DNA from 4 places in the Mesorhizobium sp. M0077 genome. Region 2 is predicted to be linked to each of the others. Evidence: predicted binding sites of a transcription regulator. Region 2 holds the regulator's gene; each other region holds the start of a gene.
What was found. Region 2 encodes LexA, which represses DNA repair genes until DNA is damaged. Its sites were predicted from a motif close to TGTTCNNNNTGTGTTCNG; they were not measured.
Positions count from the first base shown of each region.

Region 1 (5,728 bases), on a different contig from region 2:
CTTCAGGCCGGCCGGCCTTTTCCCAGATCTCGTGCGCGCGCTGGCGAATGCGGTCCTGTTTGTCGTCCGTCACTTAAGCCTCCGTGGTTGGGTCCGGTCGGTTGGTCCAGATTCCACGAAAACATTAGCCGAAAATTCGACCGGCGTCTTGAGTGACGAGACATCTCAGCGCGGGTCGGAAATCACCGCAACGCCGAGCAGCGCCGCTTTCTTGACGATCAGCCCGGCGAGGTCGGCATCCGAACGATCGGTGCCGGTGCGCTCCCGCAGGAGCGCGATCGCTTCCTTCATCGATAACAGCGCCGTGTTGCGCTCGGCCAGCAAATTGTCGCAACACGCCGCAACATTGGCGGAGTTCGGGGTCTCGACATGCGGCAACATGGCAATTCTCCTTTCATCATGTTCGTCATTCGGCCCTGCCGCCCTTTTGGGAAGAACGACAGGGCCGTATCACCGATGAATGGTTAGGTTGTCGAGCGTTACTCGACCACCTCGACAATCCTGCGCGTGCTGGGGTCGACCAACACGGTATGGTTGTCGACGACGGCGTATCTGTACTGAACGTCGGGAACCTCCTGCAGCTCGACAGTGTCAGGCAAGGCAGTGCCGACATTCAATTCGACGCCGAGCAGATTGACCGAGGCAAGCGGATGTTTCTTTACGTATTGGTGCACGACCGTGCGCTGTTCCGGGGTGATGATCACCTGCTGCTGTGCCGGCTGCGTGACGATGACCTCGTCGGCGGCGGCAATGCCGATACCAGCGATCATGGCGAGCCCGGCGACGGCGGGAATAAGGATGGTTTTCATCTTCGTCTCCTGTCGTTGTTGGCGAGCTCCGCCGTGTTCCCGCATGAGGCGAAAACAGCGCAGATCGAGGTGGCGGGCTCCTGGAGGCAAACGCAGCCGGTACGGTCTTGTTCCGCAAGCGGAGACTAAATTGATCGGCTTCCGGTCATGCCAGCAGAACCCGCACCCGCAAGATTCGCATTGAAGCACAATCCCTCAGGAGACCTTCGACATGGACGATGCACGGCTCCAATTCCGGTGGCGATCGCGGCCGGCGCCGGCATTGATCCGGTGACCGCGTCGTGCCCGGCCAAGACCGGAACCGACCGCCTTCGTGCCACGCCGTGAAGTTTCAAGCAAAGGTCATTGCTTCGGCGGCTGCGCAGGCACCTCGCCAGGCTTGATCACCGGCGTCTTGCCCTGATCCGGCGGCGGCTGCGTCATACCCTGGTCACCACTGGGCGGCGGCTGCAGCACGCCGCCGCAGGGACCGAGCGTGCTGGACGATTCGCCACCGCCATTGGCGGCCGGCGGCTTCTGACCATCGTCCTGAGGCTGCGCCTGGCAAGGCGCGGCAGGGCCGTGCTGGTCGCTATTGTCCTGCGCGGCCGCCGGGTCGGCCAGCGCCAAGAGCAGCACGCATGGGATGAGGGGGAAAGTCTTCATGGTCCAGCTCCTCTGGATTCATCTCCTTGGCAAAGCAGACTAGTCCTTGGCAAAGCAGACTGGCGGCAATTGGTTCCACGGAGATGGAGTGGTTGCCGGAACCTGACAGCCGGAAGTGAGTTCCACCTTCTCGACGCAAAGCCGCCCGGAGGAGGCAATCATGGAAGAACGAAACAGAAAACCCAATGACGAGGTCGAGGCGCCACCGAGCAAAAACGATGCCCGCGACAGGATCGCCAATGACGAGGTGGAAGCGCCGACGCCGCGCCGGCAGGATTGGGATGCGCTACGTGGCGCAACGGTCCTGCCCGACGGAGCAGATGAGGAAAGCCTGCCGGACACCACCGGTGTCGAGAAGGAAGGCGAATTGCCCGAGGAGGATGACGACAACCCCTACCAGGACAGTGACGATGCCTTGCCCGACGACGCCGAGGAAGCCGCCATTGGTCACGATCTGGCGAGGCGCGGCGGCCCGTTCGACGACGTGTAAGGCAGCGACCGCGGACTTCCGAGAGGTTTCCCGGGACGTCCACGCCGTCACCAGTTGGACCAAGGATGAGCTGAAGGCGATGCCGGAGCATCGCGATATTTCGAAGGATCCGGCTGGCCGGATCCTTCGTTTAAGGCGCCTTGGCGGTTTGGCTTAGCCCTTGTGGTCAAGGGCTGGACGGCGACAATCTCGGCACCTTCGACAGCCGAGAAGCACGAACGCGAAGCCCAATATTTCAAGCGCCGTCGAGGCCGCTCGCCTGAAATCTTCAAAGTGCGCAAGAAATCCCCGCCGCGGGCGGTGCAGACACGCTCCGGCATCGCGGCGCTGCGAACCGGGCCATCGACCGCCGGCACTTGAGTGCCGACGGGCTCTGACCTTCAATTCGACCCGGGATCGCCGAGCGCCTCGGTGACGAAGGACGCCGCGATCAGGTCGTCAGCGTCGAGGCGTAGGGAGCCTTCGACACCTCCCATGATGGCTGCGACCTTCTGGAAGGTCTGCATCTCGTGTTCAGTAACGCTGGCGTCTCGCATCCTGGCTTTCAGATCGGCGATGCGTCGGCCCAGTGAGGCCGACGTTCCGATTTCTCTGTTCGACATGGTGGCCTGCTCCTCCCCCAACCCATGCTGTGGACGTACTCAAGGCTGTCTATATATAAGGCAGCGCGAATACAGTCGCCGCAACGCGCGATAGCTGGGAAGGTTCCGGCGCCAAATAGTCACGAAATAATACGTGGTGGGACTCGGGTATGTTAAGCGCCGACGCGGCGATAGACACCGCAGCCAGCGGCTGCGGCCATCGGCCTGGCCAACCCGTGTCGCGGGTCGCGAACGCGGGTCGGACTTTGATCGCCGCGCGCGAACAGTCAGCGAGAGGCCGGAACCACGCCGGACACCGAGCGCGCCGTTTCGGGCGAAAACACCACGAAAGCAAAAACCAGAACGGCAGCGGCGATAATGAGCGAGCCGCCGGCGACGATCGGTTCAAGCGCCGGGTTTCCCTGCAGCATCACATACAGCGCCGGCAGCATGATCACCAGGCCGAGAGTGTAGAGCCCGTAGTGGATCATGGCGATGCGACGCGCCGCCTTTTGCGGATTGAGCGCGTAGTAGCCGCCGAAGATGGCGCTCGTCACCCAACCGAGCAGATTGATATGCGCGTGCGCGGGAAAAGCGGCGTGGTCGCCCGAGATCGCCATCTGCAGGCCGGCCGCAATCCCCAACATCAGGAACAAGATGGCAGTTTTGAAAAAGAGTTCCGAAATCCTCGGCATGTCATTTCTCCCCCTATGCGGTCTGCGACCGCTTGCGTCCTGGAGAATACACCCACGCGCAGAAATTTTCCACGCCGCGCTTATGGGCCATGCCTGCACAGCTTTTTGCACGCTGTTCGACTTTTCTGGCTGCCACAACCCGGCGCCGCCCCGCTACGGCGTCAGCAAGATGTCGGCGCCCGCTCGCTCGTCGAACACCACCGCGCAGCCGCGCCCCAGCGCCACTGCCGACAGCGCGTTGGCCACCGTCTCGTCCGGCGATACGAAATCACCGGTCAGCACTCGCAACTCCTCCACCGCCCTGGCCATTGACACGCAGTGCCCGGCAACGCGATCGCTCGTGCAGGCGTCAATGACGCTGACGAGGTCGATCATCTCGAACTGGCCCATACCGGCCTCCACAAAAACAGCGTCCCGTCGCGGATATGAACGCCGAGGCGAGAGACAATGTTCCGCAGGTCCGATGCCCAGGCGGAGCACTCGACAGCCCGACCTGGAACGGCCGGCCGGCGACAACCGCTTCGCTTGACAATAGGCCCTGTTTGTTCTCTATTTGTTCGGCAAAAACGCCTCTCACAACAGACGCGGCTAATGCTGCAACGCCGCAAAGGGAACGGTCGGGATGGAGCCCACCATCCTGCATGCGGATCTCGACGCCTTCTACGCCTCGGTCGAGCAGTTGCTCGACCCGGCGCTCAGGGGCAAGCCGATCGCCGTCGGCGGCGGCGTCGTGCTTGCCGCCTCCTACGAAGCCAGGGTTTTCGGCGTGCGCGGCGGCATGCCCGGACGAAGTGCGCGCGAGCTTTGCCCCGGACTGATTTTCGTCGGCGGCCATTTCGCCGACTATCAGCGGCTGGGCGACGCCGCCATCAAGGTGCTCGACGATTTCACGCCGCTGGTCGAGCGGATTTCCATCGATGAAGCCTTTGCCGACGTCGCCGGCTGCACGCATCTGTTCGGGCCGCCGGCCGAGATCGCCGCCACGGTGCGTCGGCGCGTCCGGGCAGAGCTCGGCCTGCCGATCTCGATCGGCGTGGCGCGCACCAAGCATCTGGCCAAGATCGCCTCGCAGGTGGCCAAGCCCGACGGGCTGGTGGTGGTCGATCCGGACACCGAACTTGCCTTCCTGCATGATCTGCCGGTCGGGCTGATGTGGGGCGTCGGCCCGGCGACCAGAGCGCGGCTGGCCGAGATCGGCATCGAGACCATCGGCCAGTTGGCAAAAACGCATAGCGGGGCGCTGCGAAGGTTGCTCGGGCCCGCCGCCGGCGAAAAGCTGGCGTCGCTGGCATGGAACCGCGACCCGCGAAAGCTCGAAACCCACAGGCCGTCGCATTCCGCCGGCGCGCAGTCGGCGCTTGGCAGACGGCCGGCCGAGGCGCGTATCTTCGGACCCGTCCTGCTGCATCTGGCAGACCGGGTCGCCAGCCGGCTCAGGGCGAAATCACGGCCCGGGCGCACGGTGACGGTGCGCGTGCGTTTCGCCGATCTGCACGCTGTCACACGCTCGCTGACGCTCGATCAGCCGATTTCGGCAACCGCGATGCTGGCCGAAATCGCCGGGGAGCTGGTGCGCGGCGTGCTGGCCGCCAACCCTCGGGAGAAGACCATCTCGCTGCTGGCGATCTCGGTGTCGCAGCTGGAAGAAAGTGCCGAGCTGCAGTTGGAGCTGCCGCTCGGGCTTGCCGATGAAAAGCAGCGGCCCGGCAGCAGGCAAGGCCTGGCGCGCTTTGGCGCCGACCGCGCCATCGACAAGATCCGCCAGCGCTTTGGCAGAGAGGCTGTCGGCTATGGCGCCGTGGCGCTGGAAGCCCGGCGCTCGGTTCCCGATGCCTTCCGCGAACTGGCGGAGAAGGAACTGTGAGTGCGGCGCGACGGCAAGGCCAATGTTTAGGCTGGGCCAGTCCGCGCTGCATTGCCGCTCTGTTTGAGCAGGCCGACCAACCAGGCCATACCCGCCGCAGTTTCGGACATTTTTCGCACCGCAACCCGGCCACGCCATGCACGCCCAAGAACAACGCTTTGTCGATGAAGGTGGACTTGCAGTTAGTGCATCGGGACCAAGAAAACCCGGGGCGGGACGACGGCGCCGCGAAGGTTGACAGTGCCGATCCGTCTGGCATTATCGCGTAAGCTTGGAGGATTCACTATGAAGAAAACCTATTCGAAGCCTGTTCTGGTCAAAAAAGGCAAGCTTTCGCAGGTTACGGCGCTCGCCAATGGAGCGGGTTCCGGCCCGATCGAGTGAAGTCGTTGAGTCGGCTGTCGCCTGATCTGGCGGCCTCGCCTGACACTGGAGATGCGGCATGAAGAAGACCTATTCGAAGCCGGTGCTGGTCAAGTAGGGCAAGCTCTCGCAGGTTACAGCCGACAATGGTAACGGCTCCGGGCCGGTCGCCGTCTAGCAGCCGATTATCCGACGCCTCGTGCCGTCTGGCCGGGAACAGGGCTTTGGGTGCCCGACGTGGAGAGTGGAAAATGAGGAAGACCTATTCCAAGCCAGTGCTG
Region 1 covers NZ_JAMYUL010000003.1:76,643-82,370, reverse strand. The annotation lists gene NKJ57_RS07605 (DUF2934 domain-containing protein) at 1-73, opposite strand, end outside; gene NKJ57_RS07600 (hypothetical protein) at 166-381, opposite strand; gene NKJ57_RS07595 (DUF1236 domain-containing protein) at 480-809, opposite strand; gene NKJ57_RS07590 (hypothetical protein) at 1,152-1,454, opposite strand; gene NKJ57_RS07585 (hypothetical protein) at 1,615-1,944, shown strand; gene NKJ57_RS07580 (hypothetical protein) at 2,325-2,546, opposite strand; gene NKJ57_RS07575 (hypothetical protein) at 2,813-3,220, opposite strand; gene NKJ57_RS07570 (hypothetical protein) at 3,374-3,610, opposite strand; gene dinB (DNA polymerase IV) at 3,843-5,084, shown strand; gene NKJ57_RS07560 (hypothetical protein) at 5,370-5,468, shown strand; gene NKJ57_RS07555 (hypothetical protein) at 5,699-5,728, shown strand, end outside.
Region 1: the regulator LexA is predicted to act here: its motif matches at 3,764-3,781, upstream of dinB (DNA polymerase IV).

Region 2 (5,728 bases):
TTGCTACGCAGGGACCGCCGCCGCTGACCGCGCGGCTTTCCTCGGCAATCGAGAACGCGCGCGAAAACATTGCCGACCATATCAGGGGCAAGATCGGCGGCGCCGAAGGCGAGATTGCCGCGGCGCTGATTGTCGGCGTGCGCGCCGGCATCCCGGACGAGGTCAACGAAGCGATGCGGCGCACCGGCATCTACCACATCATCTCCATCTCCGGCCTGCATATGGCGCTGGTTGCCGGCACCATCATGGCGTTGCTGCGCGGCGCCTTTGCGCTGTTTCCGGATTTCTCCTCGCGCCGGCCGGTGAAGAAATATGCAGCAGTGGCAGCACTCGTCTCCATCGCCGCCTATCTCGTCATTTCAGGCATCGTGGTGGCTGCCGAGCGCAGTTTCATCATGCTGGCGGTCATGCTTGTCGCCGTGCTGTTTGATCGCGCCGCACTCACCATGCGCAATCTGGCGATCTCCGCCATGGCCGTCATCCTGGTGTCGCCGCACGAGGTGGTCGGTCCCAGCTTCCAGATGTCGTTTGCCGCCACTGCCGCCCTTGTCGGCGCCTATGCCGGCTGGGCCGATTACCGCGCCGACAAGGTGAGAACGCCACCGGCAAAGCGCTCCTTCGTCGGCTTCCTGTCGCGAAAATTCGCGCTGGCCATGGGCGGCCTCGCCATGACCTCGATCATCGCCGGCAGTGCAACCTTGCTGTTCGCCATCTGGCATTTTCAGCGTGTGTCGCCGCTCAGCCTGATCGCCAATCTGGCCGTGATGCCGATTGTATCGTTGATCGTCATGCCGTTTGCCGTGCTCAGCGCGCTGGCGATGCCGTTCGGCGCCGACGGACCGTTCCTCTATGTGATGGGCAAAGGCCTGACGGCGATGATCGCCATATCGGCCTGGATTTCCGAGCGCTCGCCGGTCGATGCCGTCGGGTTGATTTCCATCCGCTCGGTGCTGCTGGTGACGGTCGCCCTCGTCATCGCCACCATGGCCACCACCTGGCTCAGGCTGGCGGCCGTGCCTTTCGCGCTGGCCGGCCTGTTGACGGTGCCGCAGGTGCTTACGCCCGACGTGCTCATATCCGAGGATGCGCATCTGGTGGCCATGCCGATCGGTGGCGGCGAACTCGCCCTCAACCGCGAACGCTCCAACGAATTCACCACGGACAATTGGAAACGGGCGCTGCGGGCCGAAACCATTATCCCACCTGAGATTTTCGAGGCAACAGATACGCGGTTCGATCTCGATCCGCTCGATCTGCCGCCCGGCTCGCCCTTCTATTGCACCGGCGATCTCTGTATCGCCCGGCACCCTTCCGGAGCCATTGTAGCGCTTGCGAAAGACCGCAAGACGGCGCGGCCGGCCTGTGCCTTCGCGAGCCTGATCGTCATCGATGACGCCACCGCCTACAATCCGTGCCGCGACCCGCTGGTCTTGGTCGTGACGAAGAAACAACTCGCCCGCGACGGCAGCGCCGCCGTCTTCTTCGATCCACAATCGGCAGCGATAGCGCCAACGATCCACTTCGCCGTCGACAAGCCTTATCGCCCCTGGCACGAGCAGCGCCGCTTCTCACGCGAAGCCCGAGGCCTGCCGCCCTACAAGCAGCGTGAAAAGTACAAACCTAAGCCGGCTCAGTAACGCCTGATCAGCCCCACCAGCTTGCCTTGCACCTTGACCCTGTCGGGGCCGAAGATGCGGGTTTCGTAGGCCGGGTTTGCGGCTTCCAGCGCGATCGAGGCGCCCTTGCGGCGGAAGCGTTTCAGGGTCGCTTCCTCGTCGTCGACCAACGCCACCACGATCTCGCCGGGGCTGGCAGTGTCGGCATTGCGGATGATGACCGTATCGCCGTCGAAAATGCCGGCTTCGATCATCGAATCGCCCTTGACCTCGAGCGCGTAGTGTTCGCCGCCCATGATCATGTCGGGCGGCACCGAGATCGAATGGGTCTGATGCTGGATGGCGTCGATCGGCACGCCGGCGGCGATGCGTCCCATCACCGGGATTGAAATCGAGGAAACGGCATCGTCATTGCCGGCAGACATCGAACGCGACGGCGAGCCCGGCTTGATCTGGCGGCCGAGACCGCCTTGGCCCATCCCGCCTTGTCCCTGGCCGCCTTGCCCTTGGCCGGCTTGACCAAGACTGCCCTGAATGACGCTCGGTGAAAACTTCCTCGCCGCGTTGAGGCCTGGCGCGATCGAGTCGGGTAGCCGCAGCACTTCCAGCGCGCGCGCCCGGTTCGGCAGCCGGCGAATGAAACCGCGCTCCTCAAGCGCTGTGATCAGTCGGTGGATGCCGGACTTGGAGGCGAGGTCGAGCGCTTCCTTCATCTCGTCGAAGGACGGCGGGATTCCGCTCTCCTTCAGGCGTTCATGGATGAACATCAGAAGCTCATGTTGTTTGCGCGTCAGCATCGCGGCCCCCAAGGGTTCTGAAACCAGAATCAGAAAAAACAAACCCAGAACAAACACTATCTGTTCCAGTTGTGTTCCGCAACCTTTTAAAGTTTAATGAATGTGTTGACGTTTTGTTCAGCGTAACGTTCGGCACCGCGAGCGGCGCTCGTAGTCGTTGGCCGGCAACGCGGTGAAACGAAGACAAAGTGCCCTGCGTCGTCGGCTATGATCGCCGCTTCCCTTTCGGACGGGGCTGCGCAGCATCCGCGCCGGGTTCGCTCTGGGCATAGACCTGCAGCGTGTAGCCGATGTGAGCGGTCATCAGAGTTTTCGCACGTTCGACGTCGCGATCGAGGGCCGCTTCCATCAGGGCGGTATGGTGTTCGATCGCCACGGCGTCGCGCAGGGCCGCCACGGCCTTCCGGTGTCCATCCGTGCGGCCGGCGGCGGCGCGCAGCGTCGGGGCCAGACCCAGAAAGCGGTGATGGCGATGCAATTGGTCGGAAATCGTTGCATTGAAGCGCAGCAGCCAGCTGGATGTCGCGGCACTGAGCAGCGCCGCATGGAAGGCATCGTGTTTTTCGTACCACCCGTCGACCGCATCATCCGATGGATCGTCGAGAACAGACCCGCACCGTGAGAGACGATAGTGGGCGGCAACGACCGCGTCTTCCCACTCACGGTCGCCCTTCTCGATCGATTCCACCAGCAGGGGCAGTTCGACCACCAGCCGCGCACGCGCCAAATCCTCGAGCTCCGCCCGAGAGACGGGAGCGACCGCAAACCCGCGGTTGCTGATGGCGGTCACAAGCCGTTCCGCCTCCAGCCGCGACAGCGCCTCGCGCAACGGCGTCCAGCCGATGCCGTAGGTGTTGCGCAGCGTGCTCAGCTTCAACGGCGCGGCAGGCGCCAGCCGGGTCGCAAGAATATCGCGCCTGAGCAGGCGATAGGCCACTTCCGTCTTCGAGGTCTGCTCGTCATCCAGCATCGTGATCCATCAGACATAAACGCTCGGCGGATCATTATATATCAAAGCCTTTCAATGGGTGAATTATATATAATGTTTGACAGCTCAAGGGCGACCACTCAAGATCGCCGGCATGTTTGGGCGGCAGGCTCCGCCGCGCGCGTTTGTCCATGGAGGGGCGCCGGATCATGAGCACGACACCCGATCTCGCTACAATCGAAGCAATGGATGCCGCCGATCCGCTGCGCTCCATGCGTGAACGCTTTGTCTTGCCGCAAGGCGTGATTTATCTCGACGGCAATTCGCTGGGTGCCGCGTCACCAGCCGTCTTCAGCGAATTGCAACAGGCCGCCACGCAGGAATGGGCGCACGACCTCATTCGCGCCTGGAACACGGCTGGCTGGTTCAACATGCCGGTGGAACTGGGAGATCAGCTCGGACGACTGATCGGCGCGGCTGACGGGCAGACGGTGGTCTGCGACACAACCTCGATCAACATCTACAAGCTGCTGCACGCCGCGCTCGGCATGCGGCCGAATCGGTCGGTCATCGTTGCCGAGGGCGACAGTTTCCCGACCGACCTCTACATGGCCGAAGGCGTCGCCTCGACCCGGCCGGGAACGCGGCTGCGGCTGGAGGGCGTCGACGCGGCCGCAATCGAGGATCTGATCGACGACAGCGTTGCCGTCATCCTGGTCAACCACGTCAACTACAAATCCGGCCAGTTGCGCGACATGGCGGCGCTGACGCGCAAGGCACATGACGCCGGCGCGCTGATCATCTGGGATCTCTGCCACACCGCCGGTGCCTTGCCGGTCGAACTCGACCGTGCCAATGCCGATTTCGCTGTCGGCTGCACCTACAAATACCTCAATGGCGGCCCGGGCTCGCCGGCCTTCATCTACGCGGCCGAGCGCCACCATGGTGACATCAGGCAGCCGCTCAGCGGCTGGTGGGGCCATGCGCGGCCGTTTGCCTTCGAGCAGGGCTTTGCCGTTGGGAGCGGGATCCGCCGCTTCCTGTGCGGAACGCAGCCGGTGCTGTCGATGCGGGCGCTCAAAGGCGCGCTCGATATCTGGAACGACGTCGACATGGCGGCGGTGCGCAGAAAAAGCATCGCGCTGACCGACCTGTTTATCCAGCTCGTCGAAGCCAGATGCGGCGCCTACGGGCTTGAACTGGAAAGTCCTCGCGACGGCAGCCAGCGCGGCAGCCAGGTGTCGTTCCTCCACCCGCATGGCTACCAGGTGATGCGGGCGCTGATCGAGCGCGGCGTGATCGGCGATTTTCGGGCGCCGTCGACCATCCGTTTCGGCTTCACGCCGCTCTATGTCGGTTATGGCGATGTCTGGCAGGCGGTCGAAGCGCTGGAGGATATTTTGCGCACCGGCGCCTGGCAGGACGCCCGCTTCGCGGTGAAGACCGCGGTTACCTGAGAAACTAGAGCAATTTCAGGAAAAGTGTGAAGCGGTTTTCCGTCCGAAATTGCGTCAATCAAAGAGCTAGAGCATTTCGCCGTTTCCGTTAAACGGTGAAATGCTCTAGAGCCGGGTGCGGACCGTCCAGAGCTCCGGAAACAGCACGACCTCCAGCATCTTCTTCAGATAGGAGGCGCCTGAGGTGCCGCCCGTGCCGCGCTTCAAGCCGATGATGCGCTCGACCGTGGTGACGTGGTTGAAGCGCCAGCGGCGGAAATAATCCTCGAAGTCGACCAGCTTCTCGGCCAGTTCGTAGAGCATCCAGTAGCGCTGCGGGTCGCGGTAGACGGTTTGCCAGGCAGCCAGCACTTCTTCGTTCTCGACGCGCGTCTCGCGCCAGTCCGTGCGACTGGCGTCGGCGCCGATGTCGAAGCCATTGCGCGCCAAAAGCAGAAGCGCCTCGTCATAGAGCGACGGCGTGGCCAGGATGGCTTCCAGCCTGTCCGTAAGGTCGGGCCGGTGCTTGTGCGGCCCGAGCATGGCAAGGTTGCGGTTGCCGGCCATGAACTCGATAGCGCGGTACTGCCACGACTGGAAGCCCGAGGATTGGCCGAGCGCGTCGCGAAACTCGGTGTATTCGCTTGGCGTCATCGTGCGCAGCACGTCCCAGGCATTGTTGAGCTGCTCGAAGATGCGCGCGACGCGAGACAGCATCTTGAAGCTCGGTTCGAGGCGGTCGGCGCGGATAGAGCGGATCGCGGCGCCGATCTCGTGCAAAGCGAGCTTCATCCACAATTCCGATGTCTGATGCTGGATGATGAACAGCATCTCGTCATGGGCCGAAGACAGCGGCGCCTGCGCATCGAGCACCTTGTCCAGCTGCAGATAGTCGCTGTAGGACATCCGCTCCTTGAACGACATCTGCGCGCCATCGGACGCCGGATCGTG
Region 2 covers NZ_JAMYUL010000002.1:22,713-28,440, reverse strand. The annotation lists gene NKJ57_RS04285 (ComEC/Rec2 family competence protein) at 1-1,637, shown strand, start outside; gene lexA (transcriptional repressor LexA) at 1,631-2,413, opposite strand; gene NKJ57_RS04275 (GntR family transcriptional regulator) at 2,619-3,383, opposite strand; gene kynU (kynureninase) at 3,551-4,798, shown strand; gene kynA (tryptophan 2,3-dioxygenase) at 4,904-5,728, opposite strand, start outside.

Region 3 (5,728 bases), on a different contig from region 2:
TTCTCGCCGTCGCCGATATTCCGGAAGCGTACGAAGGCATGCATCTTATGGCTGTCGCGCCGCACCGCCTTTTCCATGGCTTCGAGCCGCCTGGTGTCGGGATCGGATGCGATCGCCAGCAGTTTCGGCTCGGTGCGCAGGCGCCAAAGCATCCAGTAGAGAAAGGCAAACCGGCCGGGGTCGGAGTGGCAGAAGGCGGTTTCGGCATGGGCGATGAACTCGCGCGGGACGGTAAGCTGCGCGCCCTCTGGCACCGCCGGCAAGGCATCTTGAGGATCATTGGCGTCGGACCCGACACCCCAACTAATATCCTCAGGCCGGACCTCATTCAGCGCCAGACGCCGTGCCGCATCGCGCCAACCGGCGAAATCGGTCTGGCTCGCTAGCCGGACAGTGTATCGGGCAAGGTCGAGCTGGGCCGGCTGCATGGTCAAAACAGCGACAGTTGTTCGCAGGACTTTACGATCGTATCGCGCAGGCCTGTCTTGTCGGTGAGTCCGCCCGGCGACCAGCCTTCGGCGATGATGAAGGGCCTCAGCTTGGCGATCGAATGGCAGATCCGTCCGACATCTTCCAGCCGCATGCGTCGGTGGCGGCGGGTTTCAAGGATCTTCGCCACCACCTTGGTGCCCAGACCCGGAACCCGCAGCAGCGCTTCGCGGTCGGCGCGGTTGATGTCGACGGGAAACCTCGCCCGATTGCGCAAAGCCCAGGCGAGCTTGGGGTCAATGGCGAGATCGAGCATGCCGTCGCTGCTGCCGGCGAGGATTTCCGGCTGCGAAAAGCCGTAGAAGCGCATCAGCCAGTCGGCCTGATAGAGCCGGTGCTCGCGCATCAGCGGCGGTTTCTGGAGCGGCAGCGACGATGACGAATCCGGGATCGGGCTGAAGGCGGAGTAATAGACGCGCCGCAGATGGTAGCTGCCATAGAGCCGCGCACTGGAGTGCAAGATACCGTCGTCGGATGTCTTGTCGGCGCCGACGATCATCTGCGTCGACTGACCTCCGGGCGCAAAGCGTTCGCGCTTCTTGGTCCGCAACGTCGGCTCGGCCTTTTCCTCCATCTTCCGGCGCAGGTTCGCCATGGAAAGCCGGATCGTTTGCGGCTTCTTCTCCGGCGCTAGTTTCTTCACGCCTTCATCGGTCGGCAGTTCGACATTGATAGACAGCCGGTCGGCGTAGAGCCCGGCCTGCTCGACCAGTTCGGCCGAGCTTTCCGGAATGGTCTTCAGATGAATATAGCCGGAGAATTTTTCGTACAGCCGCAGCCGCCGCGCCACTTCCACCATTTCGGCCATGGTCTCGTCGGGCGAACGGATGACGCCGGAGGACAGGAACAGGCCTTCGATGTAGTTGCGCCGATAAAAGTCCATGGTCAGCTTCACCACCTCGTCGATGCCGAAGCGGGCGCGGCGCACATTCGATGACGAGCGGTTGATGCAGTAGCTGCAATCGTAAATGCAGAAATTGGTCAGCAGGATTTTCAGGAGCGAAATGCAGCGGCCGTCCGGCGCGTAGGAATGGCAGATGCCCATGCCTTCGGTGGAGCCGATACCGCCGGATTGGCGCGAATCCTTCTTCGCCGACCCAGACGAGGCGCAAGAAGCATCGTATTTGGCGGCGTCTGACAGGATCGCCAGCTTTTCACGGACGGTGCGTGCGCTCATCCGTTCATGTTATGTTCTAGACGGCTGCAGCGCCACCTCATTTGATGCAGGCGGCGAAAAAGTGATCGCCGCCTGATCGTCGGGCTAGCAGGACGACTGTCCGAGTTCCAGGCGGTCTCTCAGACCTCATGGAGGTAGAGGTGGTAATCCAGCTCGCTGACGGTGCGGGCGACGCGCAGATACTCGGACTGCTTGATCGCCACGAAGGTGCGATGCAGATCCTCGCCAAGCGCCTCTTTCAGGAAGCTCGAGGCCCGCGCCGCCTCGATCGCGGCGCGCCAGTCGACCGGCATGGTCGTGCGCGTGACGGCGGCTTCATAGCCATTCCCAGTGGTTTCGGGGCCGGGGTCGAGGCCTTCGTCCAGACCCTTGATGATGCCGGCCAGCACCGTTGCCGCGATCAGGTAGGGATTGGCGTCGACGCCCGACGGCCGGTGCTCGATGCGCCGATTCTTGGCGTCGCCGGCCGGCACGCGCAGCGCCACCGAACGGTTGTTGACGCCCCAGGTCGGCGCCACCGGCGCATAGGACTGCGAGACGAAGCGCCGCCAGGAATTGGCGTGCGGCGCAAACACCAGCATCGATTCGGCCATGGTCTGGATCAGCCCGCCGAGCCCCTGCAGCAGCGGCAGCGACCAGCTTTCGCCGCCTGCTTCGGCAAAAACGTTGCGGCCGTTCTTGTCCTGCAGCGAAACATGGAAATGCATGCCGGAGCCGGCATATTTTTCGATCGGCTTGGCCATGAAGCAGGCGGTAACACCATGGCGGCGCGCCTGCGCCCGCACCAGCCGCTTCAACATGACGAGGTCGTCGGCCGCCCGCATGACATCCTTGCGGTAATTCAGCGTCAGCTCGTACTGGCCGGGCGCGTATTCGGAAATCACCGTTTCGGCCGGAATGCCTTGCGCCTTAGCCGCGGCATAGATGTCGGAAAACAGCGGCTCCATGCCGTGCAGATGGTCGACGGAATAGACTTCCGTCTTGGCCGAGCGGCGGCCGTCGAGCACCGCGTCCGCCGGCTTCACCTTGCCGTCGGCATCGCGCTCATTGGCGAGCAGGAAAAATTCGAGCTCGAAGGCGCCGGCGGGATAGAGGCCCTTGGCGGCCAATATGTCGACCTGCCTGGCCAGCGCCAGCCGTGGGTCCGACGACATTGGCTGTCCCTCGAGATGGTACATCGCCATCAGCAACTGGCCGCGCGGCGGGTTGGTACCGTAAAGCGGCACCAGCGTGCCGGGGATCGGCCAGGCCCTGAGGTCGCCATCGCCTGTCGTCCAGATCAGCCCGGTTTCGTGCACATCCTCGCCGGTGATGTCGAGGCCGAGGATCGAGATCGGCATGTGGCGGCCGCCCTCGAAAATGCTTTTCAGCTCATGCCGGCGCACGATCTTGCCGCGGCCGACGCCGTTGGCGTCGGTCAAGACGATATCGAAGGCTTCGATTTCCGGATGAGCAGCGAGAAAGGCTTGCGCCTCGGCGGGCGTCGAGCCCGAAGGTGAAGTCATGATTACTGTACTCAAGGTTTGCTTTGGCGCCTGTTTGTTGATCGCCTGCTTGTTGGCTGCTTGTCTCATGCCGTCAGCCTTGCCGCAACCGTGGCGAAGGCGGTGATCAGCCGGTTGACCTGGGTGGCGGTGGTAGCTGGCGAGATCAGCATCATGTTGTGGAAAGGCGCGATCAGCACGCCTTGGTTGACCAGCGCGACATGGATAGCCGCCTCAAGCTCCGGCGCATGCGCAGTCTCGGCTTCGGCGCCGTTCCTGAGCGGGCCGGGGGCGCAGATGAACTCGACGCGGGCGCCGACACGGGCGACATGCCATGGCAGATTGTAGCGGTCGATGACGCCGGTCAGCCCTGCATCGAGCCGCAGGGCCAGGCGATCCGCCCGGGCATAATTCTCCTGCGTCATCACCTCTTCGAGCGTTGCGCGCATGGCTGCGAACTGCAGCGGGTTCGCCGACAGCGTCGTGCCCATGCCGGAATAGCCCGGCTCCTTGGTTCGATTGTAGTCGGCATAGCGCGAGGCGACCTCGTCGCTCATGCCCCACACGCTTGCCGGCACGCCACCGGCGATCGGCTTGCCCAGCACGAAAAGGTCGGGCTGGAGCCCGAATTTTCTGGTGTAGCCCCCTGGGCCGGTCGAGATGGTGTGGGTCTCGTCGATCAGCAGCAGCGTTCCGGCCGCGCGCGTCAGTTTGCGCAAGGCGTCGTGAAAACCCGGATCGGGCAGCACCATGCAGGAATTGGTCAGCACCGGCTCAGCAATGACGCAGGCGACATCCTTGTCCTTGAGCGCTGCTTGCAGCGCGGCGACATCGTTGAATTCGATGACCTTCGCCATCCTGGTCAGGTCGCGGAATTCGCCCGCCAGGCCGGGCCGGTTGACAGCTTTGCCGTCGACCATCCGGACCATCGTCTCGTCGACCGAGCCGTGATAGCAGCCGTTGAAGACCAGTATCTTTTCGCGGCCGGTGACGGCGCGGGCGACGCGCAGCGAGAAGCGGTTGGCGTCGGTGGCGGTGGTGGCGATCTGCCAGAACGGCAGACCGAAACGCTCTTGCAGCAGCGGCCCGATGGCCAGAGCATCTTCCGAAGGCAGCATATAGGTCAGGCCGCGCCCGGCCTGGCGGCGGATGGCGCGCGCCACCGGCGGCGGCGAATGGCCGAACATCGAGCCGGTGTCGCCGAGGCAGAAATCGTCCAGCCTGTTGCCGTCGATATCCGTGATGGCGGCGCCCTTGGCGCTTTCGACCAGGATCGGGAATGGCGTCGGCCAGTCGTTCATCCAGTGCATCGGCACACCGCCGAAGAAGCCTGGCAGGCCGTTACCGACCTTGGCCTGCGATTTCGGCCGCGCCTTGCGGAAGGTGTTCGCCTCGCTTGTCCGCAATGCAGCGATGCGGTCACGGCTGATACCGCCGATGGACGCCTTTGAATAACTGTTCGTGCTGTGCATGAAATCCCTCTCGGCCGGCACACTACCCAATTGGCGACGGCAACCGCAATTGGCCGTGTTGGTGCGCTGCATTGGGTCAGCAGCAAGTTCGGCAGACTTGACCTTCCGGCGCAGTCGGGCGCCAATGCGATCGGGTCTGTGGTTTGGGGAGAAAAATGCGGACGATCATCTGCGCTATTGCGCTACTCTTGTCGGCCGCTGCGGCTTCCGCATCGGGCGGCGTCTGGTGTTCCGTCGATGACAAAGCGGTGCAATTCGAGGTCGGCGCCGGGGTCACCAGAGGTATGGGCGGCCCGACCTTCAATTTTCGCGGCGATCTCGAGATACTTGGCCGGCCGGAAGGCGACAGTCTGCGCAAGACCGTCTTCGAGGATTCCGACCTCACCCAGTACTGGCTGGACGACAAGGAGTTGCGGCTGAACGTCTACCACGAGCATCAGCTCGGAGATAAATTCAACTCTGTCGAACTGACGATCCTGACCAAGACCAGTGACGAGGGCGTCTATGACGGCCGGTACACGCTTGCCGTCTACGACAACGCCGCCGACACGGAACAGGACGGCAAGCCGAAAGAATTGACCGGCAAGGTGTCGTGCGGAGCCGAATAGGTCACGCCGAGATATCGATGACGCCGCAGTCGCCGGCGGCACTGCCGAAGGCGACCCGGCGCTCTTCCTTGTCCCACATCATCGCGGTGATGGCGCCCATGCCTGGGCGGCGCAACAGCACCTCTTTGGCATCGGCAAAGCGCACCGCCATGACCATGCCGTCATCATAGCCGACGGCGACGACATCCTGGCTCGGATGGCAGGCAACCGATGTCACCATGGCGTTGCCGCGCGTGCCGAGCTCCAGCGGCGCCTTGCCCATCGGGCCGTCCTTGCCCGAAAACGGCCAGACGATCGCCGCCGGCGCGCCGGAACTCGCCAGCCACTTGCCCTTCACGCTCCACGACAGGCTTTTGACCTTGCCGGGATAGCCGGTCATGCGCATGTGCTTGCCGTCGGCGAGCTTCCAGCCATGCAGCGCGTTTTCCTGCATGGTGGTGACGAGGAAGGCGCCATCCGGCGAGAAGGTCACGCCGGTATGGGCGCCGGCCCATTCCA
Region 3 covers NZ_JAMYUL010000004.1:18,569-24,296, forward strand. The annotation lists gene NKJ57_RS09855 (UdgX family uracil-DNA binding protein) at 1-428, opposite strand, end outside; gene NKJ57_RS09860 (putative DNA modification/repair radical SAM protein) at 431-1,666, opposite strand; gene NKJ57_RS09865 (glutamine synthetase family protein) at 1,786-3,171, opposite strand; gene NKJ57_RS09870 (aspartate aminotransferase family protein) at 3,237-4,622, opposite strand; gene NKJ57_RS09875 (hypothetical protein) at 4,778-5,230, shown strand; gene NKJ57_RS09880 (WD40 repeat domain-containing protein) at 5,232-5,728, opposite strand, start outside.
Region 3: the regulator LexA is predicted to act here: its motif matches at 1,668-1,685, upstream of NKJ57_RS09860 (putative DNA modification/repair radical SAM protein).

Region 4 (5,728 bases), on a different contig from region 2:
GCAAGCCCTGACGCCACCAACCCCATCCAGACGAAGGCGGCGATGCGCCAGTAGGTCAGTGCATAGACGCCGATATAGAGATCGAGCCTGAGAATCGACGAGATGACCAGCACGATGTTCTGCGCCACCCAGGCATAGACCAGCCGGCGGATCAGCGGATCGCCTGAGGTTTCGCTGCCCGGCCGCAGCGCCGCCAGCACGAAGCCGGCGGCCAGCAGCGCGGTGGCGATCAGTGGATAGGCGCCGCGATGCGCATAGGCGGCATAGCTCAACCCGTCCGGCAGGGCGACCCCACCCCAGAGATAGGCTGCGTCGAGCCCGGTCTGCAGCGCAAACAAGGCGTTGAAGACGATCAGCGCGCGCAGGATCGCGGCCTTGCCGAAGACGACGGCCTCGATCGTTGTCGCTGGTTTAGTCGCGGCCGGTGCGGCCACGGCTGCAGGCGGCGTCAAAGGTGGAAGGCGGCGCGGGAAACGCGGCAGGCGAGGCCGCAGGAAAGCCCAGACGCCGGCGATCACGAACAGCCAGAAGACGATCCGCGCCAGCTGGATGAGATCGAGCAGCTTCATCAGGTCGATCAGCGACAGCCAGTATTCGATGACCGGATTGGCGGCGCCGAACAAGAACAGGAACACCGCGCCCAGCGTCACCGGCATGACCCAGACGATGATGGACGCCAGGCGGATGCGGCGGCCGCCAAGCCGGCGCACCGTGCGGCGCCATTGGAAAAAGTCACGGATAAGGCGCAGCGGCGCCGCCAGCAGGAACAGCGCCACCTGGCCGGCAATGCGGGCGATGCCGTGCCGTAGCCGCCCGGACAGGGACAGCGCAAACACCACCAGCGCCACGACAGCTATCGCCACCGACAGCGGGCTGACGTTCTCGGCCAGCGGCAGCAGCGCGACGAACAAAGCGGCCGGCTTGAGCCAGGGTCGGGTGGAATTCAGCGCGGCAGGATGCACAGCGACCACCGCGCCGGCGATCAGGATGGCAAACAGCAGCACCGTGATCCCGGCGGGCTGGCCGTAAAAGAAAAAATCCGCCAGCGCCACGAGCAGGACGGCGATGCCGAAGCGGCTGGAAAAGCTTGCAAACGATGTCATGCGCGGATTTTCCTGATGGGCTGGGTCCGCTCGGCCGGTGGGCGGATAAAAGGGAGCAGGCTCGCTTCCAGGTAAGGGCGGGCCGCCGCCCGGGGCGGATCGACCAACCACCAGCTTTCGCTGCGCAGGCGATAGGGCAAGGACCAAAGGTGAGCGTTTCGCTGTTGCATGCCGCTGTTGTCGCGGGCTCGCATGGAAACGGCGGGGCGGAGCGGAGGAGGTTTTCCGCAGGGATGTGCAGTTTTCGTGCAGGACCTGTGCTTACGGCCGGGGCGCTCCCCCCCATCTTTCCGGACGTTGGCGCTGTCCCAGCCAGGCTCCTTTCCTCTCCCTCCGGAGGGGGGAGAGGTGGCTCGGCGAAGCCGAGACGGAGTGGGGGAACCACCTGGCAATCGCCGCGAACGGACATCGGAAGGGCACTGAGCGCATGGGTCGACCCCCACTCCGTCGAGCTTCGCTCGACACCTCTCCCCCGATCGACGGGGGAGAGGAAAGGCCCCCCTTCCGCAACTGCTGCGGGACGGGCGGGCAGCGCAAGCTTTCGCAGTTGGCTCGTCATCAGGTACCGGTCGGACGCTTGCCTCACCCGCCCCCACGCGGCATAGATCGGCCATGACAAGCGAACCTTACCGCCCGCGCCGCTCGGTGCTTTACGTCCCCGCCTCCAACGACAAGGCGCTGGCCAGGATCGCGACGCTGGCCTGCGATGCCGTGATCATCGACCTCGAAGACGCCGTCGCGCCCTCAGACAAGATCGCCGCGCGGGACAAACTGGCCGGCATTTTCGCCAGCCGACCGAAACGCCGCTGCGAGATGATCGTGCGCGTCAACGCGCTGTCCAGCGAATGGGGCAACGACGATTTGCTGGCCGCGGCGAAATTCGAGCCCGACGGCATCCTGTTGTCCAAGGTCGCCACGCCGCGTGACATCCTCGAAGTCGGCGACGTGCTCGACGATAATTTTGCCCCCGACAGCGTCAAGCTCTGGGCGATGATCGAGACGCCCAAAGCCATGCTCAATATCGGCGCCATTGCCGAACTCGGCCGCGATCGCGCTTCGCGGCTAAATTGTTTCGTTGCCGGAACGAACGATCTGGTCAAGGAAACCGGCATTCTGGCGACGCCTGATCGGCGCTACCTCGTGCCTTGGCTGATGCAGATGGTGCTGGCGGCGCGAGCCGGCGGCATCGACATGCTCGACGGCGTCTCCAACGATTTTCGCGACCTCGACGCGTTTGCGCGCGAATGCACGGAAGCCGCCGCCATGGGCTTCGACGGCAAGACGCTGATCCACCCCGCCCAGATCGAAATCGCCAACCGCGCCTTTGCGCCCGCGCCCGAAGCCTTGGCCGAGGCGCACGCGGTGAAAGAGGCTTTCGCCTTGCCCGAAAATGCCGGCAAGGGCGTGATTGCGCTGGATGGCAGGATGGTCGAACGGCTGCACCTGGTGCAAGCCGAGAAACTGCTGGCGAAGGCCGCCGCCATCGGCGCATGATCCGCCCCGAAAAGACGAACTCACGACAGGACCTGACCCATGAGACTTTACCGCTTTTTGTCCGCCCCCGACGATTCAACCTTCTGCCACAAGGTGACCGCGGCGCTGAACAAGGGCTGGCACCTGTACGGCTCGCCGACCTACGCCTACGACAAGAAGACCAAATCGATGCGCTGCGGCCAGGCGGTGGTGAAGGATATCGACGGCCAGGAATACGGGCCGGATACGAAGCTGAGTGATTGGTAGGGAAGGCGTCAACCTCCGCGTCTTCGTCATCCTAGGGCGAAGCAAGGAGCGAAGCGACGCGACGCAGACCCTAGGATCCATGCCGTGCCGTTTGCCCTAGAGTGCAGCGGATCAGATGACGCTTGTGCCGGCGCTCGTTACTGCGGATCTGTGCTGTTCGCAGAACCGCTTGCTTTCCTGCACCGCGGCACCTGCACCGCCGTCACGGCATGGATCCCAGGGTCTTCGCGACGGAGCTTCGCTCCTGCTTCGCCCTGGGATGACAAAGGCGGGGGCTATTCCGCCGCCTCTTCGAGCTTTTCCATATCATCGTCCGACAGGCCGAAATGGTGACCGATCTCGTGGATCAGCACATGGGTGACGATGTCGCCCAGCGTCTCTTCGTTCTCGGCCCAGTAGTCGAGGATGGCGCGGCGGTAGAGGGTGATGCGGTTCGGGCCCTCGCCGGTCTGCGGGTTCCAGCGCTCGGCGATGCCGCGGCCCTCGAACAGGCCAAGCAGGTCGAACGGCGTCTCCAGCGACAGATCGTCCATGATCTCGTCGGTCGGGAATTCGGCGATCATGATGACGATCTCGCCGGTCAGCTTGCGGAAATCGTCGGGCAGATGCGCGTAAGCCTCCAGCGCCAGAAACTCCATCTCCTCGATCGAGGGCGAGAGTTCGTCGTGCCAGGTGCGGGTCTTGTAGATGCGGGCCATGCTTTGTCCTTTGATCCCGGCATATAGGCTTTCCCTCCGGACTCGGCAAATGGACGGGTCCCTGGCCAATGACTGTTTCTTTGCACCGAATGACTGCGACCAAAGCCTAAGGTTGGCTCGCTACCTTTGATCAAGGAATAAATTCCTTCTGACTCCGCTTGACTCTTTCGGCACCCTCTGGAATCTATAGGAACATAACAGGAACAATTATGAGAGAAATTGACCGTCATGGCGACATCAGCCGTGGCGCGGGAGACTGTTTTTGCCCTGCGCCGCCAGATCGCGAAGATCGAGGGAACGCTGCCCGAGCGCCTGGCCGTGCCGGCCGGCGAGCGACCTCGTGCGTGCCCTGACAGCGCTATCGGCGGTGCGCCCGAACCTAATGCCGATGTCACCATCATCCGCCGCGGGCTTGCCGTGGCTTCGCCGGATGCTTTCCTGGCCACCGGCGTCGAGCGCCTCGATGCGGCGCTGAGCGGCGGCCTGCCGAAAGCCGCCTTGAACGAAATCCATGGCCTTGAGACCCGCAATGCCGGGGCCGTCGCCGGCTTTGTGCTGTCGCTGGTCAGCCTGATCCTCAGGGGCCAGCCCTTGCCCGTGCTGTGGATCGGCACATCGGAGATTTTTCGCGAGGCCGGCTTTCCCTATGCCAGGGGATTGCAGGGCATGTTCGGTATCGCCCCGGAGCAATTGCTGTTTTCCGAGGCGCCGAAACTCACCGATGCGCTGTGGGTAGCCGAGGAGGCCGCGAAGATGACGGCGCTCGCCGCAATCATCCTCGAAATCCGTGGCAGCCCGCAGCGGCTCGACCTCACCGCGACGCGCCGGCTGCACGCGCGCGCCCAAAACGCCGGCCGGCCGGTGTTCCTGCTGCGCCAGGCCGGCGAAGCCGAGCCGACCGCCGCCCCGGTGCGCCTCATCGTGTCGGCTGCACCAGCGGCGAGCCGCCGGACGATCGCCGGGTCGCTCGCCGGCTCGATCGGCCGGCCTGCCTTCACCGTCAGCATCGGCAAGAGCCGCACCGCTCTGCCTGGACAATTCACACTGGAGTGGAACCCCGATGAACACGCATTCGAAGAAAGAAAGCCCCGCGAAAAACGGGCAGAGAATTCTGTCGCTGTGGTTCCCGCATCTGGCGGCAGAACGGATCCTGCGCCAGCGCCTGGGACGGTCGTGGCGTTCCCGGCCTTCGGATCATCTGCCGCCATCTCACCCACCGCTCGTGATCAGCCATCGCGACCGCAACGCCCAGCGCATATCGGCCCTCGACGAGCGGGCTGAGGCGCTGCATCTGAAGCCTGGCATGGGCATTGCCGATGCGCGCGCCATGCATCCCTCGATCGACGTCGTCGAGGCCGATCCGGACGCCGATCGCCGGCTGCTCGAAGGCCTCGCCGACTGGTGCGATCGCTATACGCCGCTGGTGGCGCTCGACGGTACTGATGGCCTTTATCTCGACGTCACCGGCTGCACGCATCTGTTCGGCGGCGAGCGCGCCATGCTGGACGACATCCTTGCGCGGTTTTTCCAGCAGGGTTTCGATGTCCGCGCCGGGTTGGCCGCGACGCCGGGTGCAGCCTGGGCGGCGGCGCGCTTCTGCGGCAACCGCATCGTTGTCTCCGGCGAGGAGGAAGCGCTGCTCGCCCCCTTGCCGCTGGCGGCACTGCGCATCGAGGCCGATATCCGCGCCAGCTTGGAAAGCGTCGGCCTGCGGACCGCCGGCGCGGTCATGGCAACGCCGCGCGCGCCGCTCGCCCGTCGCTTCGGCGCGACCTTGCTGTTGCGGCTCGACCAGGCGCTCGGCCGCCTCGACGAGGCGGTATCGCCGCGCCTGCCCGTGGCCCCGCTTTCGGTCGAACGCCACCTGGCCGAGCCGGTCGTGCTGACCGCCGAGATCGAACGGCTGGTGCTCTTGCTGGCGGTGACGCTGAAGGCCGATCTCGAACGCCGCGGCGAGGGCGCAAGGATGCTGGCGCTGCTTTTGTTTCGCGTCGACGGCGCCGTCAGCCGCATCGCTGTCGGTACCTCGCGACCGTTGCGCGAACCCAAGCTTATCCAGCGCCTGTTCCATGAGCGGCTGGCCGCGCTCGAACAGGACATCGATGCCGGCTACGGCTTCGACCTGGTGCGGCTTTCGGTGCTGGCGGCCGCCGGCTTCGACATGCAGCAGGCCGATTTGACCGGCGA
Region 4 covers NZ_JAMYUL010000022.1:11,623-17,350, forward strand. The annotation lists gene NKJ57_RS28285 (DUF4153 domain-containing protein) at 1-1,103, opposite strand, end outside; gene NKJ57_RS28290 (HpcH/HpaI aldolase/citrate lyase family protein) at 1,716-2,597, shown strand; gene NKJ57_RS28295 (DUF1737 domain-containing protein) at 2,637-2,843, shown strand; gene NKJ57_RS28300 (metallopeptidase family protein) at 3,119-3,541, opposite strand; gene NKJ57_RS28305 (ImuA family protein) at 3,770-4,822, shown strand; gene NKJ57_RS28310 (DUF6504 family protein) at 4,764-5,728, shown strand, end outside.
Region 4: the regulator LexA is predicted to act here: its motif matches at 3,730-3,747, upstream of NKJ57_RS28305 (ImuA family protein).